DNA from 4 places in the Zoogloea sp. JDB1 genome. Region 4 is predicted to be linked to each of the others. Evidence: predicted binding sites of a transcription regulator. Region 4 holds the regulator's gene; each other region holds the start of a gene.

Region 1 (4,895 bases), 1.9 Mb from region 4:
CTGGTCATCATCCCCGCCGGCGAAAATCTGGAGCCCGGTGAATTCGCCCGCGTGCGCATCACCGACTGTGACGTGCACGACCTCTACGCCGAGCCGATCTAGGTCATCCCATGAAGCGCGCACCCCGCATCGGCATCGCACTCGGTAGCGGTTCCGCGCGGGGATGGGCGCATATCGGCGTGTTGCGGGCGCTGGCCCGCGAAGGCATCGAGCCGACCATCATCAGCGGCTGTTCCATCGGCGCCTTCGTTGGTGCCGTGGCCGCCGCTGGCGACGTCGAAAAACTCGCGGTCTGGGTCGAAAGCCTGGGCTGGCAGCGCGTCGTCGGCCTGATGGACATGGGCCTGCGGGGTGGGCTCATCAAGGGGGATCGGCTGATCGCCTTCTTCGAGCGCCAGTTTGTCGACCGGGATTTCACCGCGCTGCCGCACCAGTTCGGCTGCGTCGCCACCGATCTGCACAGCGGCCACGAAATCTGGCTGCGGGAAGGTAGCGTCTCCGCGGCCGTGCGCGCGTCCATTGCGCTACCCGGGCTCATCGCCCCGGTCTGGCAGGACGGCCGCCTGCTCGTGGACGGTGCCCTCGTCAATCCGGTACCGGTATCCCTCGCCCGCGCCATGGGCGCTGACCTGGTCATCGCCGTCGAGCTCAACTCCGACGTGGTTGGTTGGGCCTGGCGCAACCGGCCGCCGGCAGGGAAGGGAGGGAGTAGCGGCAATGGCAACGGCAACGGTGTGCCCCACTGGTCCCGCAAGCTCCTCGCGCGCTTTGGGCGCAACGGCAACGGCAACGGCGATAACGATGACGGTCAAGCACCGGCGATCGATGGCGAAGAACTCCCCTCCATGCTCAGCGTGATGCAGGACAGCATCTCCATCATGTCCGTCCGCATTGCCCGCAGCCGCATGGCCGGCGAACCCGCCGACGTGCTGATCTCCCCGCGCCTTGCCCAACTCGGGCTGATGGACTATCACAGAGGCGCCGAAGCCATCGCCGAAGGCGAGGCTGCCGTCGAAGTCGCCCTGCCGGCCATCCGGCGCGCCCTGGAGCAACGCTGATACAGCCTGTTTTCCGGCAAACCGGCGGGGCCATGTTTTCTCCTTCTGCCTAGCGAGTTCCACCCCATGTCTGCACTGATAGACTCCCTGCGCGAAATCGTCGGCCCATCCCACTGCCTGTCTGTCCACCATGACATGGCGCCTTTCCTCACAGACTGGCGCGGCCGCTACACCGGCGCAGCGCAGGCCGTCGTCTTCCCCGCAGATACTGCAGAAGTGTCCGCGGTCGTACGAACCTGCGTGGACCGTGGTGTGCCCATCGTGCCCCAGGGCGGCAACACCGGCCTGTGTGGCGGCGCCACACCGCTGGCCGACGGGCTGGCGGTCGTGGTCAACCTGTCCAGACTGCGGCGCATCCGCCGGGTCGACCCGGCCAACAACGCGATTACCGTGGAGGCTGGCACGCCGCTGGCCATCGTCCAGGCCGCGGCGCTGGAGGCCGACCGTTTCTTTCCCCTGTCCCTTGCCAGCGAAGGCACCTGCGAAGTGGGCGGCGTCATCTCCACCAATGCTGGCGGCGTGCAGGTGCTGCGCTATGGCAACACCCGCGAACTGGTGCTCGGGCTGGAGGTCGTCCTGCCCGACGGCCAGGTCTGGAACGGCCTGCGCAGCCTGCGCAAGGACAACACCGGCTATGACCTCAAGCACCTCTTCATCGGCGCCGAAGGCACCCTCGGTATCGTCACCGCAGCTACCCTCAAGCTTTTTGCCCGTCCGCGCAGCAGCGTCACCGCCTGGCTGGCAGTTGCCAGTCCCGCCGCAGCGGTCGCGCTGCTGTCGCGTCTGCGCGGCATGGCCGGCGACCGGGTCACCGCCTTCGAACTGGTCAGTCGGACCTCCCTCGAACTCGTGCTGCAGCACATCCCCGGTACCCGTGATCCCCTGCAGGTGGCCTACCCGTGGTACGTGTTGGTCGAACTGACCGACACCCTCCTGGATGCCGGCCTGGCCGAACTCCTCGAGGCAGAGGTTGCGACGGCGATTGCCGATTCCGCGGTTCATGATGGCGTGGTTGCCAGCTCCGAGAGCCAAGTTGCCGCACTCTGGTCCCTGCGGGAGAACATCTCGGAAGCGCAGAAGCGGGAAGGCTTCAGTATCAAGCACGATATCTCCGTGCCGATCAGCGCCATTCCCGAGTTCCTCGAACGGGCAGGGGAGGCCCTCCGGTCCGCCCATCCGGGCGTCCGCATCGTCGCCTTTGGCCACCTGGGCGACGGCAATCTCCACTACAACCTGTCGCGCCCCTTGCGCGAAGAGAATGATGCCTTCATCGGCGGCACGGCTGCAGTGGGTCGTATTGTCCATGACCTGGTGACCGCCCTGGATGGATCGATCTCTGCTGAGCACGGGATCGGCCAGCTGAAGCGAACTATCCTGCCGGCTTACAAGTCAGGGATTGAGCTGGAATTGATGCGCAGCATCAAAACATCGCTGGATCCGGCAGGGTTGATGAACCCCGGTAAAGTCTTATGACGTCAGGAAAAACGGGTTTGTGCTGAAGGCTTTGTGTCAGGATTTTTTACACATGCCACTTGGGCGAGAAACCCAGCATGAGTTTCTTTAGTGATTCCGCGGAGTTAATGGAAATGGCACACCACTTGCATTTGTTTCTTTCGTGATAAGTTTCATCAGCCCCAAAGTCGTATGGGATGGTGAGCAGTCCTCGAAATCAACCCTGTGAATCCAGCGGAAAGGGCTTAAGCATGATCAAGAAGCAACTCGCAGTCGCCATCGGCGCAGCACTCACCTTTGGTGTAGCCAACGTCGCCAACGCCGGCGTTTTCACCTCCACCGCCAATCTCAACGGCAACTTCAACATCAGCGGTTTCGCCGATGCCAACCCCAACACCTACCAGATTCAACTGACCGGCCTCACCGGTCTGGTCGATCTCTACGTGCCGAGCACCGGTCTCGTCAGCGCCGAGCGCCAAGGTACTGTCACTGTCAATTACGGTGGCGCGGTTCCGCTGGTCTCCTCCACCCCGAGCTGGATTTCTCTCGGTACGGGCGCCATTACCACCAGCGGCCTGACCGGCACGCACTTCGTGTATGACTTCACCAACAACACCTTCACGTCCGACGGCTCGGCCGTGAGCGGTGGCAGCTTCACCGGCAGTGCCAGCGCCCTCAACCTGCTGCTCGGCAACATGTTTGGGCCGCTTGGCGCGACCATCGGTACCGGTAGCGTGTCCGTGGTTCACTCCCTGGGCGGTGGCAACTGGACCATCGACGTCACTGAAACCGATGTCGGCGGCACCGGCTTCAGCGGTATTTTCGCTGCGCTGGATGCGGCTCCCGGCAGCCTGACCGATGGCAAGATCGACGGCACTTTCTCGATCGTCAACGGTGGTGTCCGTGTAACCGTTCCTGAGCCTGCCTCCATGGCCCTGGTTGGCCTTGGCTTGGCTGGCATGGCTGCTCTGCGCCGTCGCAAGGCTGCCTGATCGGCTTCCTTTCCCCGGAAAGGTCCCAAAACCCCGCCTCAGGCGGGGTTTTTTGCGTCCAGGTGGGGCAAAGTGTGGTTCAGAGGTGCCCTTGATGCAAAAAGGGGTTTACAAACAGTAAATAAGTAACTAGAATGCGCACTTCTTCGACGGGGGTATAGCTCAGCTGGGAGAGCGCTTGCATGGCATGCAAGAGGTCAGCGGTTCGATCCCGCTTACCTCCACCAAGAAGACGGCAATATCGGGTCCCCATCGTCTAGAGGCCTAGGACACCGCCCTTTCACGGCGATAACCGGGGTTCGAATCCCCGTGGGGACGCCAAGGATTCAAGTCCTGCAGCAGCAAGCAGGCAGTTTCAGCCCAGACAGGCTGGAGCAGAAGGTTGCAGTGTGGAGTGGTAGTTCAGTTGGTTAGAATACCGGCCTGTCACGCCGGGGGTCGCGGGTTCGAGTCCCGTCCACTCCGCCAACAGTTTGTAGGTCCCCATCGTCTAGAGGCCTAGGACACCGCCCTTTCACGGCGATAACCGGGGTTCGAATCCCCGTGGGGACGCCAGTGGCACCAGCAGTATCGTGGGGGTATAGCTCAGCTGGGAGAGCGCTTGCATGGCATGCAAGAGGTCATCGGTTCGATCCCGTTTACCTCCACCACAGAATACAAGCCCTGCAGCAGCAAGCAGGCAGTTCCAGCCCAGACAGGCTGGAGCAGAAGGTTGTAGTGTGGAGTGGTAGTTCAGTTGGTTAGAATACCGGCCTGTCACGCCGGGGGTCGCGGGTTCGAGTCCCGTCCACTCCGCCAATAGTTTGTAGGTCCCCATCGTCTAGAGGCCTAGGACACCGCCCTTTCACGGCGATAACCGGGGTTCGAATCCCCGTGGGGACGCCAGTGGCACCAGCAGTATCGTGGGGGTATAGCTCAGCTGGGAGAGCGCTTGCATGGCATGCAAGAGGTCATCGGTTCGATCCCGTTTACCTCCACCACAGGTTAAGCAGCACCGGGTCCCCATCGTCTAGAGGCCTAGGACACCGCCCTTTCACGGCGATAACCGGGGTTCGAATCCCCGTGGGGACGCCAGGACACAAGTCCTGCAGCAATGTGCAGGCAGTTTCAGTCCAGACAGGCTGAAACGGTAAGGTCAGCGCGGAGTGGTAGTTCAGTTGGTTAGAATACCGGCCTGTCACGCCGGGGGTCGCGGGTTCGAGTCCCGTCCACTCCGCCACAGTAAAAAGAGGAGCCCAAGGGCTCCTCTTTTTTTGCGTTTACGCACACCCAATGAAAGCTCGCCGTCAGGAATGTCCCGGATGGCAATGTGGGCGCGTAGAATGCGCGGCTGATCATCCGTCCCTGCGAGACTTTCTTCCGTGTTCCACAATATCCTGACTGTCTGTACCGG
Region 2 (4,895 bases), 1.8 Mb from region 4:
CCTTCGTCCTCGCTATGCACCACGCGGGAGCCCAGTGCCGGCACGTCGCTGACGGCGCAGATTCGTTTCCATTCGCTCATTTGCGGGCTCCTCAAACCTTGATGATCTCGAATTGACGTCGGTGGATGCCGCCGCTCTTGTCTTCGAAGATCTCGGCCCACGGGTCTTTGTAGTTCTGCAGTGCGAAGAGGAGCTTTTCGTAGAGCGCCTTGCGGTTGGCCTCGTCCTCGAGGACCCGTTTCTTGATGTGCTCCATGCCGACCCGCTCCAGGTAATGGCAGGTGCGTTCCAGGTAGAAGCCTTCTTCCCGGTAGAGCTGGATGAAGGCGCCGCCGTATTCCATGACCTCGGCGTCGTCCTTCACCTTGCAGAAGAACTGCGCCACTTCGGTCTTGATGCCGCCGTTGCCGCCGATGTATAGCTCGTAGCCGGAATCGACGCCGATCACGCCCACGTCCTTGATGCCCGACTCGGCGCAGTTGCGCGGGCAACCGGACACCGCCAGCTTGACCTTGTGGGGGCTCCACATGCCGAATAGCATCTTCTCCAGCTTGACCCCGAGGTCCATCGAGCGCTGGGTGCCGAAGCGGCAGTGCTCGGCACCGACGCAGGTCTTCACTGTGCGCAGACTCTTGCCGTAGGCGTGGCCGGAACACATGCCGGCCTTGGCGAAGTCCTCCCACATGGCGGGCAGGTCTTCCTTCTTCACGCCGAGCAGGTCGATGCGCTGGCCGCCGGTCACCTTGACGGTCGGCACCTTGTACTTCTCGGCGGCGTCGGCAATGGCGCGCAGCTCGTCGGGGGTGGTCAGGCCGCCCCACATGCGCGGCACCACCGAGTAGGTGCCGTCCTTCTGGATGTTGGCGTGGGCCCGCTCGTTGATGAAGCGGCTCTGCGGATCGTCGATGGCCTCGTGGGGCCAGGTGGACAGGCTGTAGTAGTTGAGGGCCGGGCGGCAGGTGGCGCAGCCGTTGGGCGTCTTCCAGGCCAGGAACTTCTGCGTGTCGGCCACCGACAGCAGCTTGTTGTCCCGGATGGCCTTGCGAACTTCGCCGTGGGAATGGTCGGTACAGCCGCACACCGCCTTGTTGTTGGAGTCGGCCGGCTGGTAGGCGCCGCCGATTGTCGAGGCGAGGATCTGCTCGACCAGGCCGGTACAGGAGCCGCAGGAGCTGGAGGCCTTGGTGTGTTTGCGTACGTCTTCCAGCGTGAAGAGGCCTTGCTCCTTGATGGCCTTGACGATGGTGCCCTTGCAGACGCCGTTGCAGCCGCACACCTCGGCGTTGTCGGGCATGCTGGCGGCCAGGCTGTTGCCTTTGTGGCCGACGTCGCCCAGGTGGGAATTGCCGAACACCAGGTTGTCGCGGATGTCGTGGATGTCCTGCTCGTCCTTCAGCAGCTGGAAGTACCAGGCGCCGTCCTTGGTGTCGCCATACAGCACGGCTCCGACCAGCTTGTCGTCCTTGAGCACCAGGCGCTTGTAGACCCCCATGCCGGGGTCGTGGAGGACGATGTCCTCGGTGCCTTCGGCGCCCGAGAAGTCGCCGGCGGAGAACACGTCGATGCCGGTGACCTTCAGCTTGGTGCTGGTCACCGAGCCCTGGTAGCGGCCGATGCCGTACATGGCGAGGTGATTGGCGGCAACCTTGGCCTGCTCGAACAGCGGTGCCACCAGACCGTAGGCGGTGCCCCGGTGGTTGGCGCATTCGCCGACGGCGTAGATGCGCGGGTCGTAGGTCTGCAGCGTGTCGTTGACGACAATGCCGCGGTTGCAGTGGATACCGGCCTTCTCGGCGAGCTCGACGTTGGGGCGGATGCCGGCGGCAATGCAGACGAGGTCGGCGGGGAGGCTGTCGCCGTCCTTGAACTTGATCGCGCAGACGCGGCCGGATTCGCCCTGTACCAGCTCGGCGGTCTGGGCGTTGAGCTTGAACTTCATGCCCTTGGCTTCGAGGGCGGCCTGCAGCATCTTGCCGGCGGTGCGGTCGAGCTGGCGCTCCATGATCCAGTCTGAGAGATGTACCACGGTCACGTCCATGCCACGCAGGGCCAGGCCGTTGGCGGCCTCCAGGCCCAGCAGGCCGGCGCCGACGACCACCGCGTGCTGGTACTTGGCCGCCGCGTCGATCATCTCGTCGGTGTCCTTGATGTCCCGGTAGGAGATCACGCCGGGCAGCTCCTTGCCCGGAATCGGCGGCATGAAGGGGGTGGAGCCGGTGGCGAGCAGCAGGCGGTCGTAATCGACTGTGATCGGCTGGCCGTCCTTGTCGGTGGCGACGATGGAGCGGTTGCGGCGGTCGATCTCGGTGACGCGAGCCCCGAGGTGCAGCGTGATGTCGTTATCCGCGTACCACTGGAGGTCGTTGAGGATGATGTCCTGGATGGTCATCTCGCCGGCGAGCACCGGGGAGAGCAGGATGCGGTTGTAGTTGGGGTGCGGTTCGGCACCGAAGACCGTAATGTCGTACATGTCCGGGGCGATCTTCCGCAGCTCTTCCAGCGTGCGGACGCCTGCCATCCCATTGCCGACCATGACCAGTTTCTGTTTGCGCATGATTCCTCCGACATTGATTCTCCCCGGACCGGACGCACAGGACCGATGCGGGCGGGTAAGCCTTGAGCAGGAGAGAGATCGTCGTTGATCGCGGCGGGGCCGTCGTTGGCCGGACCGCGTCGCCAGCCTCGGAGGGCGGCGCGCAAGCACCTGGATTCAGGTAGTGCGCAGTGCGGCAACGTCTTTATTGCCTCATGCGCACATTTGTCGGATGGCTATTAGCAATGGCCGTGCCACTGCGCCCAGATCAGGTAAATACTGGGGAGAAACGGGGGCGGGGTGTGCGGGAGGGGCGCGATGCGCACTTGGCTGGTGCGCATCGCCCTGCGCTGGGGCGCAGGATCAGGCGATCGACTTGCGGTGCAGCAGCAGATGCACGGCGAGGCTGAGCAGGATGGTGGTGAAGGCCAGGAAGGACCAGTTGGCGATGGACAGGCCGAGGAAGGTCCAGTCCACGACCGAACAGTCGCCGGCGCCGCGGAAGATCATCGGCAGCGCGGAGGACAGCGGGAAGCTCTCCAGCATGTATTCCAGACCGGGGCCGCATTCGGAGACCGTCGGCGGATACCACTGGATCCACGATTGGCGCGCCGCTACGCCGGCACCGGCGAGGGCGGCCACGGCGAGCAGGGCCGACCAAACGTAGCGCCCTTTGGTGGCCGGGTTGTGCAGACCGGCACCCAGGCCGATCAGGCCGCAGGCCAGCAGCGCGTAACGCTGCATGATGCACATCGGGCAGGGTTCGATGCCCTTCACGTGCTGGAGGTAGAGGCCGAAGGCGAGCAGGCTGCTGCAGACGACAAAGAGGGCGAGGGCGAGGGGGCGGGTTTGGTGGGTGGGCATGGATAGCAAACGGAAAACCGGGGCCAGGGGCAGATGAAGAGTGCCCGCCGTGCCCCGGAGTTCCGCAAAGGTGGTGTGTTTTACTTGCTCTTGATCATCGTACCGACGCCATGGTCGGTGAGAATCTCCAGCAGCAGACAGTGTTCGACGCGGCCGTCGATGATGTGCACACTCTTCACGCCGTTGCGGGCGGCGTCGAGGGCAGAGCCGATCTTCGGCAGCATGCCGCCGGACAGGGTGCCGTCGGCCACCAGTTCGTCGATCTGACGCGGGGTCAGGCCGGTCAGCAGCTTGCCGTCCTTGTCAAGTACCCCCGGGGTGTTGGTCAGCAGCACCAGCTTCTCGGCCTTCAGCACTTCGGACAGCTTGCCGGCTACCACGTCAGCGTTGATGTTGTAGCTCTCGCCGTCAGGGCCTACACCGATCGGCGCGATGACAGGGATGAAGTCGCCCTTGTCGAGGAAGGAGATCAGGCTCGGATCGATCTGGGTGATGTCGCCGACCTGGCCGATGTCGATCAGATCGCCCGGCGCGTCCTTGTTTTCCATCATCAGCTTCTTGGCGCGGATGAAGTTGGAGTCCTTGCCGGTCACGCCCACGGCCTTGCCGCCAGCCTGGTTGATCAGATTGACGATCTCCTTGTTCACCTGGCCGCCCAGCACCATCTCCACGACTTCCATGGTCTCGGCGTCGGTGACGCGCATGCCCTGCACGAACTCGCCCTTCTTGCCGACGCGGGACAGCATGTTCTCGATCTGCGGACCGCCGCCGTGCACCACCACCGGGTTGAAGCCGACCAGCTTGAGGAGCACCACGTCGTGGGCGAAACAGGCCTTCAGGTGCGGGTCGGTCATCGCGTTGCCGCCGTACTTGATGACCAGCGTCTTGTCCTGGAAGCGGCGGATGTAGGGCAGGGCTTCGGCGATGATGGCGGCTTTCTGGGCCGGGGTCAGGTCGGAGGTGTCGATGGGAGCGGTCATGATGTGTTGCAGCGCAGGGTTGTTTTGGTGTGCTCGCGATTGTAATGAGCCGGCACTCAAACAAAAAGCACGAAGATTGAAACAAAAAGCGGGAAGATCGCTCTTCCCGCCTTGGTGTTCGCTGGATGCCGCCGCCGATGCATGCTATTCAATGACGAGGCGTTTGCTTTGGGCCGGAGCCTTCTTCGGCAGTGTCAGCTCAAGGACGCCATCGCTGAACTTGGCCGAAGCTTTGGCCTCATCAACATCGGCGCCGAGTTGGAAGCTGCGCGACACCTCGCCGAAGTAGCGCTCGGTGCGCAGTACCCGTTCGCCTTCCTTCACTTCCTTCTCCTGCTTGCGTTCGGCGCTGATCGACACGACAGGACCGTCGATGTGTACGTGAATGTCCTCTTTCTTGATGCCCGGCAGTTCAGCATGCACCTGGTAGGCATCGTTGGCCTCCTTCACGTCCACGCGCATTTGCGGCGCCTCGACGGGGGCTCCAGCATATTCGACCGGGCGCACGAAAAAGCCGC
Region 3 (4,895 bases), 2.0 Mb from region 4:
TCAACTTTATGCGGAAATGTCTGGGCGAACCGCTCGGAGTACCAAAACAAGGCGGGCACCCGGAAATCATGCTCGGTCTGATGACCGTGGCCGCTCTCGTCGCACTCACCGTCAAACAGATTCTCCCCATGATCGGCCACATAGAACAACGTGGCCGTGGCCCCCGTCCTCTCCAGTCGTGCGATGACTTCAGCAAGAAAATGGTCTGTGTAGCGAACCGAATTATCGTAGGCATTTCCCATCTCAATACGCTGGCTGCGGTCATGCAGGTCAGCGCGTGACAGATCATTAAGAGATGGTCGGAAATAATCGAAAGCGGCAGGGTAACGGTGGCTGTAGTTGAAATGGCTACCGAGCGTGTGCAGAACAATCAACTGCAAGGACTCACCGGAACCTAGAATCTCATCAAGAGGCGCGAGCAGATCACTATCCATTCCACCTCTCAACTTGTAATTGGCAAGATTATAGAAACGCGTGACGTCCGCTTCTGCTGCATGCAAAGCGATGGAGCTGTCATGGACGCCCAACGGGCTTTGGGTGGAAAGCCAATAGGTCTTGAAACCTGCTTCCCGGTACGCGGAGATCAGCGATCGCTCAGGAAAGAAGGCGCTTCGGTTCGTTGCAGGCTTGCGGGTCAGAATCACCGGTACAGCCATTCGTGTCCACGCCCAAGGTGATATGAAATCGCTGAAGCTCACCAGATTGGATTGGTGCATCAAGCGCGGCGTGGTTTCTCTTGGATAGCCATTGAGCTGCCAACGATCCGGCCTCCCTGTCTCGCCGATTACGAGCACGTGAATACGCCGCTCCTTTGCCGGACTGGCGAGGCTTGCACCAAAACGAAACCGTTCGATCCGGGCCTGATAACTTTGACGCGTACTTCGTTCGCGCCAATATGAATAGAAACGTAATGGCACTCCCAAAGGATATAGATTTGCCAGCCTTGTGAGTGACGGGCTAAGACCTGCTTCGCTTAGACTCTCGTTTGGATCTTCTCGCTCATTACCATGAATGGAAGCATCCATGGGATCAAAAACGATGGCAGCAACAGGCATAGCCAGCAAGCTGATGCTAATGAATACCGCCCAAGAACGGATACGCAACGGCCATTTCCAATCCTGCTCACGCGCCCGATTAATTACCACGAACAGAAGGGTTGCGACAGCCAGAAAACTGGCCCCAAAGAGAAACAACTTCGGCCCCAGATAGCCAAGCACCTCCTCCGGATTGGTCTCCGACAGGATTCCCAGCACATGGACATCACTCGGTTTACCGTAGTTCAGGATATAGAAGCACTCAAAGGGTGCCAGCAACACCCATGGAGCCAACATCACGCCCCCCAACCACAGACGACGCGGCAGGGTCAGCAACAGCACACAACTCGCCAACGCAATCAGCAGGGTGTCGATACGCCAATCAGACTGCATGGCGTCAACACCTCCTGCGGTGCACAACGTCAGGATGGTGGGACTCAAACTGAGCGTACAAATGGCAAAAAAGAAAGCCCGTTTGTTCAGCATGCGATCAGCTGGCAGGCCTTCCAGCCAAGGGGAAAGGCCATCGATCGATCCATTCCGCTTCATGCTCATCCTGCGGCTCGACCAGCTCGGCGGCGCGATGCGCACCCGCCGACTCCAGGGCGTCACGCAGCCGCTGCCAGGAAAAATGCGGACCAGGATCAGTCTTACGCCCCGGCGCAATATGTTGGTGCCCGGTAACCCCCTGAATAGGGAACCGTTGGCATAAATCGGCGATCACATCGGCCAACGCCGAGTACTGCACGACCTCAAAAGGAATTTCGTCGCCCCCTTCAAGCTCTATCCCGATCGAGAAATCGTTACAACGCGACATTCCCCGCCAACTGGACACGCCCGCATGCCATGCCCTGAGTTCGGGGGGGACGAACACAATCACCTCTCCCGTGCGACGAATGAAGTAGTGGGCGGACACCCTCAAATCCTTGATCGTCTCAAAAAAAGGGTGTTCGGCCTGATCAAGAGTGTTTGTAAAGAGTTGCTCGACACATCGACCGCCATGCCGTCCAGGGGGCAAGCTGATTGCGTGGATGACGATCAGCCTGACAAGCATTTTAGGACGGAGATCGTGATTAGGAGACAACACCACTTGCACAGAATAGGATAGCCAGAAAGAGCGTACACACGGAGAGCTATGGGTGAGACCTAGCCGAAACCGATGCACACTGCAGAAAAAAGCCCGAGAGAATTTTCTCTCGGGCCTGCATGGAGAAATAATCAGCCACTAACTAATCAAATAATTAACTAGCAGCTGCTGCCGTCTTGTTGTTCTTCAACAGAGCTTGCTTCACCGCTTCATTAGTCACGTCAGTAGTTACGGTCCACACGATAGTATTGGCATCAGTCGTGTTATCCGGCGTCAAGGTCACGGTCTGTCCATCAACACCTGTACCAATGCCGCTTTGGAAGGTAACAGTGATTTTGCCACCGGCAGCGACTGTTGCGGACTTGATTTCCTTGGTCGAAGTAAAAGTCTTGATGGGATCTACGCCATCCTTGCAATTCGAAGCAACACCGCCTTGCTCTTGGATACAAAGGGCAACTGCTGCCTTCAACCCATCAATCGAAGTCATCATATTTGACGCCTTCGCCTTCGCCGTGTAGTCCTGATACTGCGGAATCGCCACAGCAGCCAGAATGCCAATAATCGCCACGACGATCATCAGTTCGATCAGCGTAAAACCGCTTTGCTTTTTCATGATGTGATCTCCACTCGTTGAAATTTGGTTGGTGCGGGCTGTTGCCTCGTACGTGCTGATATAGGCAACCAGCGTGCCAAATTTTACCAATTTCAATTTTTTCATTTTGAAACAAGCCATTGCTAGTTTCCAAGCGGCCTGACCGGCTCCTGCCTCCCCAGGGAACCCATCTTTCATGTGACGCTTTTCGTCACCCCCTGCCAGAATTCGTCAGTCCTGGACGTGGCGAAGTACCAAAAGGGCAACGGGTTCAGCTCCAAGGGAACCCGTTCAGGTTCGAGTTGAACCGTTTCAAGTCCAACCTGAACCCACTCCCTTACAGGTAGGCCAGCGGCGTCCGGCCACCCCATCTCCCCTTGGCCACCCCAATGGCGTATTCATGCCCACGCCAAAATGGCATGGACACCTGCCATAGCACGAGCGAGGGAAACATCCCTGTGGCGAATTCCTCTGCCCCCAGACGGTCGAATCGGCGATGAGCGATTGAATTCTCCCCACAGACCTGAAAAGGAGAGACTCGATGGACGCCCCCAACGAGAAGTACCTTCCGGCACGCATCCTGTGGCTGCACCGCTGGAGCCCGCGGCTGCTGTCCTTCCGGATCAGCCGGGAGGCGGGTTTCCGCTTCGTGCCGGGGCAGTTCGCGCGCCTCGGCTTGCACCAGGCCAACGGGGTGCCGGTTTGGCGGGCGTACTCCATGGCGTCGGCAACCTGGGACGACCACCTGGAGTTCTACTCGATCATCGTGCCGGACGGCGCCTTTACGTCCCGCCTGGAGCAGTTGCAGGTCGGCGACGAGTTGATGATGGAGCGCCAGCCCTTCGGCTTCTTCACCACCAACCGTTTTGCCGATGGACGTGACCTGTGGATGCTCGGCACCGGTACGGGTCTGGCGCCTTACCTGGCGATCCTGCAGGATGAGAGCACCTGGACGCGCTTCGAACGCCTCATCCTGGTGCATTGCGCGCGCAATGCCGACGACCTCGCCTACCAAACGGAAATAGCCGCCCTGCAGGACCATCCCCTGTGGGCCGAGCATGGCCACAAGCTGATCTACCAGCCGGTCGCCACCCGCGACGACACCGTTGCCGGTGCGCTCCACGCGCGCATTCCGGCGCTGCTGCAGAGCGGCGAGCTGGAAGCGCACCTGGACATTCCGCTGACCCTGGCCGACTCCCGCATCATGATCTGCGGCAGCCCGAACATGGTCCACGACACTCACAAGGCCTTGCTCGGGCGGGGCTTTCGTCTCAGTAGACTGGCGGCGCCGGCACAGATTGCGGTGGAGAACGCCTGGTAAACAGCCGCCTCAAAAGCAGGCCGCACCAAGACGGTGAAAAGCCTCTTCCCCCAATCAGTCGGGAATCAAAAATCGAAAGATTTGCGCATTAATTTGGTGCGCACATTTCAAATTCGCACGATCATGGTGCCACGCCACACCATACCCTGATAGCAAGCCCTTAATTCATCAGGTTTTTTCACCAAAATTGAGCTGGCACAGCACCTGCTTGGTGCCTCGCTTCATTTTCGGAGCCCAAAATGGAGCAAATCAGTAACACCAGCAACGTTGTCTTCGTGCTGCTAGGCGCCATCATGGTGCTTGCCATGCACGCCGGCTTCGCCTTCCTGGAAGTCGGTACGGTACGCAAGAAGAACCAGGTCAATGCCCTGGTCAAGATCCTCACCGACTTCGGCGTGTCGGCCATCGCCTACTTCTTCATCGGCTATACCGTGGCCTACGGCGTCAACTTCTTCTCCAGCGCCGAAGTGCTGGCCCAGAAGAGCGGCTACGAGATGGTCAAGTTCTTCTTCCTGCTGACCTTCGCCGCCGCCATCCCGGCCATCATCTCCGGCGGCATTGCCGAGCGCGCCAAGTTCCATCCCCAGAGCGTGGCCACTTTCCTGCTGGTCGGCTTCGTCTATCCCTTCTTCGAGGGCATCGCGTGGAATGACAACTTCGGCATTCAGCCCTGGCTGGAAGCGGCTTTCGGGGCCAAGTTCCATGACTTCGCCGGCTCGGTGGTGGTGCACGCGGTCGGCGGCTGGATTGCGCTGCCCGCCGTGCTGCTGCTCGGCGCCCGCCGCGGCCGCTACACCAAGGACGGCAACGTGGCCGCCCACCCGCCTTCCAACATCCCCTTCCTGGCCCTTGGCGCGTGGA
Region 4 (4,895 bases):
ACTTTATGGATGCGGATGCAGCCCTGTTGGCCGCGCGGGAGATGCGTGAGCGGGTGCGGGCCCTGCCGCCGATGAGCGGTATCAAGCTGATGCTGAAAGCTGGGGTGGTGCTGGAAACGGAAGCCGATGGGCTGGGGCTGGAGGCTGAAAAGCTGGCCGTGCTGCTGGTCGAGAGTCATGCCCCTGACAGTATCGCGGTATCGGAAAACCTGGGACGGATATTAGCGCCGTCGCTGCGTCGCATGCTGGGACAGGCAGGGGATGGAGCAGGCGAAATGCCCATTCCCGTTCTCGAACTGGGGGAGGCTCCACCGCCCACGCCTGCCGAACTGCGCCATGAGGCACTGCAGGCTCATAAGCACATGCGAATCAGTTATCGCGGGCGCAGTTGGGTGATCGATGTGGCCCGCCCGGCCCTGCTGTTCGGGCGTGATACCGGTAACGATATTGTGATCACCGATCCGCGTGTATCGCGTCAGCATGCCCGTCTCGAGCTTCGTAATGGGTTGTTCTATCTGGCCGATTCGAGCACCAACGGCACCTTCCTGCTTGAGGAGGGCAGCCCCGAACACTGCGTCAAGCGCGAGGAGTTCATCCTCGGCGAGAAGGGGCATATCGGCTGCGGCTTTTCCGTCGGCGACAACATGTCGGACGTGGTGGCGTTTGCCCTTGGATGATGTTGCTGGAGGCGTGTTGGATCAAATGACAGAGGGCCGCAATTGCGGCCCTCTGTTCATGTATGAAGCCTGTGCGGCAATTCAGACTTTCAAGCAGCCGCTCATGACCTTTTTGCGTTCGTCGCCCTTCAGTGCCTTCTCGTCGGCTTCCTTGTTACAGGACTTCATCTCGTTCTGCTGGCCTGTCGTGGCAAAGGCTGCGGGGGCCAGGCCGGCAGCAAACAGAGAAATGACGACGCTCAATATCATTTTTTCATCATGCCACTCTTCTCGTATGGACGGTTTGTCGGCATTGCGCACGGATCACAAACGTACCGTGAGACCCGCAATTGACGGTGGAGAGGTGCGTCGATGCGTCGTTTGCGACGAGTTGTGGCAGCGGCGGCTAGAAGCCGCTTTCTTCCATCGCGCGACGTTGGCGGTCGACGAATTCCTGCGTGGAGTCGATGCCGCGCAACAGCAGGATCGTCGAGCGCACGGCGGCCTCGAGCAGTACGGCGAGGTTGCGGCCGGCCGCAACCGGCAACACGACACGGCGCACCGGCACGCCTAAAATGGGTTGCTGTTCGCCGTCGAGGGTCAGGCGCAGCGGGTCTTCCTGGCCCGGTTGGCGGCGCTGCAGGTGGACCACCAGCTTGAGCTTCATCTTCCGCCGGCAGGCCGTTTCGCCAAATATCGTGCGGATATTGAGGATGCCGAGACCGCGCACCTCTATGACGTCCTGCAGTAATTCGGGGCAGCGTCCTTCCAGTACGGTCGGGGCGATGCGCGAGAACTCGACGATGTCGTCGGCCACCAGACCGTGGCCGCGGGAAATCAGTTCCAGCGCCAGTTCCGACTTGCCGGCACCTGAGTCGCCGGTAATGAACACGCCGAGGCCCAGCACGTCCATCAGCACCCCGTGCAGCGCGACCCTTTCGGCTAACTGTCGCGACAGGTAGCTGCGCAGCAGGTCGATGACGTTGGCGGACGGCAGCGGGCTTGCGAAGAGGGCGATGTCCTCGTTCGCGCACAGCGTGCGGATGATGCTCGGGATCTCCTCATCGTCGGCGACGATGAGCGCCGGCGGGGCGTAGGAGAGAATCTCCCGGACGTGGTGGATGACCTTCTCGCGGGTTTGGCGGCGGGCCCAAGCCATCTCGGAGGCGCCGAGGATCTGCAGGCGGTCCGGGTGGATCAGGTTGAGGTGGCCGACCATGTCGGCGGGCCAGATACGGTCTTCGGAGACCGAAATGCGGGTCGCCAGGCTGCCGCATATATGGCGCAGCCGGAGGCGCTCCAGATTGTCGTCAAACAGCCGGCTGACCGTCGTCTGACGCATGGCTGCCCCATTGGGCGAAAAGGGTATGGGCGGCCTGGGCATCGGGCGCGCTCATTAATTGTTCTCGGAAGCTGCGGTCGCTGAACATCTGAGCCAGTTCGGACAGCAGTTGGAGGTGGTGCTCGTTGGCCTGCTCGGGTACCAGCAGCACGAACAGCATCGATACGGGACGCCCGTCGGGGGCGTCGAAGGGAACCGGGTCGGCGAGGCGGATGAACGCACCCAGCGCCTCCTTGAGGCCCTTGATACGGCCGTGAGGAATGGCGATGCCCTGGCCGAGGCCGGTCGAGCCGAGCTTCTCGCGGGCAAACAGGCTGTCGAAGACGGTGCTGCGGCCGATGCCGTGGTTGTTCTCGAACAGCAGGCCGGCTTGCTCGAAAGCGCGCTTCTTGCTGCTCGCCTCGAGTCCGACGACTACATTGGTCGGCGGCAGAAGTTTGGCGATGAGGTTCATGCGAGGACTCTCCCGTGTGCGGAACGGGCCGACACAGGTTGCCGGTGAAAGGCGATTCAGGAAGATCCGGAGGCGGAGGCCGCCGGGGCCGTTGTGTCAATTGGGGCGCATTATAGCCACAACGGTCCCGGGGAAAAGGGTATTACTCGACGCCGGGAATCAGGACTCGGCGAGGTGCTGCTTCAGGGAGTCGTGACCGTGGTCGCTGGTCTTGTCCTTGTACTTCAGGACCTGACGATCAAGCTTGTCGATCAGCCCGTCGATGGCTGCGTACATGTCGGCATCTTCGTTCTCGACGTAGATGTCCTTGCCGCGCACGTGCACGGTGACTTCGGCCTTCTGACGCAGCTTTTCCACCGAGAGGATCACGCCGACGCTGGTGACGTTGTCGAAGTGACGGATCACGCGGTCCAGCTTGCTCGTGACGTACTCGCGGATGGCCGGCGTAACTTCGACGTGATGCCCCGTGATGTTGAGGTTCATGGTTGCTACCTTTCTGTCAGATGGTTTTGCGCAGACTGACCGGCGGAATATCGAGGGACTCGCGGTATTTTGCAATTGTCCGACGAGCCACGACGATACCCTGCTGGCCCAACAACTCGGCAATCTTGGCGTCGGACAAGGGTTTCTTCTTGTCTTCCGCTCCCACGAGCTGGCGAATCAGCGCCCGAATCGCCGTCGAGGAAGCAGCCCCACCGCTGTCGGTGGCAACGTGACTGCCGAAAAAATACTTGAACTCGAAAATGCCCCGCGGTGTGGCCATGTACTTTTGGGTGGTCACCCGCGAAACGGTGGATTCGTGTAGATCCAGTTGTTCGGCAATTTCCCGCAGGGTCAGCGGTCGCATTGCCACATCGCCATAATCGAAGAACTGGCGCTGGCGGTCAACGATCGCTTGCGAAACCCGCTGGATGGTGTCGAAACGCTGTTGCACGTTCTTGATCAGCCAGCGCGCCTCCTGCAGGTGGCTGGACAGGGAACCGCTGGCGCCACGGTTGTCGCGCAGGATCTGGGCATACAGCTGGTTGATGCGCAAACGCGGCATCGCATCTGGGTTGAGGCTGACGACCCAGTTGCTGCGCTGTTTGCGGACCACCACGTCGGGCACCACGTAGCGGGTGTCGGCCTGGGAGAACTGGGCACCGGGGCGCGGGTTGAGGCCGAGGATCAGGGCGTGGGCTTCGCGCAGGGTGTCGTCGCTGCAGCGCAGTGCGCGCTTGATCTTCAGGAAGTCGCGGGCGGCGAGCAGTTCGAGATGCTCGCTGACGATTGCGATGGCCAGTTCACGGGCCTCGCTGGGGGGCAGGGTGTGCAACTGCAGGGCCAGACACTGGCCCACGTCCTGGGCGCCGATGCCGGCCGGGTCCAGGCTCTGGATCTGGCGCAGGGCGATCTTGAGATCGTCCAGTTCGATTTCCAGTTCGGGGGGCAGCAGCGGCAGCAGATCGGCCAGATCCTGGCTGAGGTAGCCGTCGTCGTCGAGGGCCTCGATGAGGAAGCGCACCAGCGCCCGGTCCCGGTCGGACAGCGGCGTCAGCGCAACCTGGGCGTCCAGGTGGTCGCGCAGGGACGGCACGGCGGCCTGGAACTCCTGGAAGTCGGTCTCGTCATCGTCGTCGCGTTGCCCACCACTGCCCGCTGCAGCCCATTCACCGGCTTCGCCGCTGCTGTCGAAATCATGGTCCGGTTCGCGCTCGCGTTCCGACTCCCGGGATTGCTCCTGCTCGCGTTCGTGCGCGGCTTCGCTGCCTGCCGGCGCCACGGGGCCGGGGGCCTCGACGCGGCTCGAGCCAAGGTCGCCCTCGGGCTCTTCCCGCTCGAGCATGGGGTTTTCCAGGAGGATCTTCTCGATCTCCTGGTTGAGTTCGAGGGTCAACAACTGCAGCAGCTTGATGGACTGCTGCAGCTGAGGTGTCAGCGCGAGATGCTGGGAGAGTTTTAGCTGGAGGCTGGGCTTCATGAGTCGTATCGGGCCTCAGAGCCTGAAGTGCTCGCCGAGGTATACCTGGCGGACCTGTTCGTTGTGAACGATCTCGTCCGGGCGGCCACTGGCCAGCACCTCGCCGGCGTTGATGATGAAGGCACGGTCGCAGATGCCGAGGGTTTCACGGACGTTGTGGTCGGTGATCAACACACCGATCCCCTTGTCCTTCAGGAAGCGGATGATCTTCTGGATGTCGATGACGGCGATCGGGTCGACGCCGGCGAAGGGTTCGTCGAGCAGGATCAGGCGCGGGTCGGTGGCCAGGGCACGGGCGATCTCGCAGCGTCGGCGTTCGCCGCCGGACAGGGAGATGGCGGTGCTGTCGCGCAGGTGCTCGATGCCCAGCTCGTTCAGCAGCTCGTCAAGGCGGCTGGCGATCTGCGCCTTGGAGAGGCTCTGCAACTCGAGCACGGCCTGAATGTTCTCGGCCACCGTCAGCTTGCGGAAGACACTCATCTC

The links. Region 4 encodes sigma-54, which starts transcription at its own class of promoters, with help from an activator protein. Its sites were predicted from a motif close to TGGCACGCTTNCTGCTNA; they were not measured.
Region 1: AC1PPK_RS23210 (PEP-CTERM sorting domain-containing protein) is a predicted target of sigma-54. The motif match lies at 2,646-2,663, and genes of this name have one in related genera.
Region 2: nirB (nitrite reductase large subunit NirB) is a predicted target of sigma-54. The motif match lies at 2,773-2,790, and genes of this name have one in related genera.
Region 3: AC1PPK_RS22465 (pilin) is a predicted target of sigma-54. The motif match lies at 2,796-2,813, and genes of this name have one in related genera.

What each region holds. Positions count from the first base shown of each region.
Region 1 covers NZ_CM161496.1:5,100,145-5,105,039, reverse strand. The annotation lists gene rimO (30S ribosomal protein S12 methylthiotransferase RimO) at 1-102, shown strand, start outside; gene AC1PPK_RS23220 (patatin-like phospholipase family protein) at 111-1,058, shown strand; gene AC1PPK_RS23215 (FAD-binding oxidoreductase) at 1,125-2,531, shown strand; gene AC1PPK_RS23210 (PEP-CTERM sorting domain-containing protein) at 2,762-3,502, shown strand; tRNA gene AC1PPK_RS23205 (tRNA-Ala) at 3,654-3,729, shown strand; tRNA gene AC1PPK_RS23200 (tRNA-Glu) at 3,748-3,823, shown strand; tRNA gene AC1PPK_RS23195 (tRNA-Asp) at 3,894-3,970, shown strand; tRNA gene AC1PPK_RS23190 (tRNA-Glu) at 3,982-4,057, shown strand; tRNA gene AC1PPK_RS23185 (tRNA-Ala) at 4,077-4,152, shown strand; tRNA gene AC1PPK_RS23180 (tRNA-Asp) at 4,224-4,300, shown strand; tRNA gene AC1PPK_RS23175 (tRNA-Glu) at 4,312-4,387, shown strand; tRNA gene AC1PPK_RS23170 (tRNA-Ala) at 4,407-4,482, shown strand; tRNA gene AC1PPK_RS23165 (tRNA-Glu) at 4,501-4,576, shown strand; tRNA gene AC1PPK_RS23160 (tRNA-Asp) at 4,645-4,721, shown strand; gene AC1PPK_RS23155 (low molecular weight protein-tyrosine-phosphatase) at 4,864-4,895, shown strand, end outside.
Region 2 covers NZ_CM161496.1:5,138,809-5,143,703, reverse strand. The annotation lists gene nirD (nitrite reductase small subunit NirD) at 1-80, opposite strand, end outside; gene nirB (nitrite reductase large subunit NirB) at 92-2,554, opposite strand; gene AC1PPK_RS23400 (disulfide bond formation protein B) at 2,897-3,397, opposite strand; gene argB (acetylglutamate kinase) at 3,478-4,377, opposite strand; gene AC1PPK_RS23390 (Hsp20/alpha crystallin family protein) at 4,522-4,895, opposite strand, start outside.
Region 3 covers NZ_CM161496.1:4,951,072-4,955,966, forward strand. The annotation lists gene AC1PPK_RS22455 (phosphoethanolamine transferase) at 1-1,583, opposite strand, end outside; gene ampD (1,6-anhydro-N-acetylmuramyl-L-alanine amidase AmpD) at 1,525-2,130, opposite strand; gene AC1PPK_RS22465 (pilin) at 2,276-2,734, opposite strand; gene AC1PPK_RS22470 (ferredoxin--NADP reductase) at 3,255-4,034, shown strand; gene AC1PPK_RS22475 (ammonium transporter) at 4,274-4,895, shown strand, end outside.
Region 4 covers NZ_CM161496.1:1,296,074-1,300,968, forward strand. The annotation lists gene AC1PPK_RS05675 (FHA domain-containing protein) at 1-677, shown strand, start outside; gene AC1PPK_RS05680 (PsiF family protein) at 759-977, opposite strand; gene hprK (HPr(Ser) kinase/phosphatase) at 1,063-1,998, opposite strand; gene ptsN (PTS IIA-like nitrogen regulatory protein PtsN) at 1,967-2,452, opposite strand; gene hpf (ribosome hibernation-promoting factor, HPF/YfiA family) at 2,612-2,935, opposite strand; gene AC1PPK_RS05700 (RNA polymerase factor sigma-54) at 2,952-4,412, opposite strand; gene lptB (LPS export ABC transporter ATP-binding protein) at 4,428-4,895, opposite strand, start outside.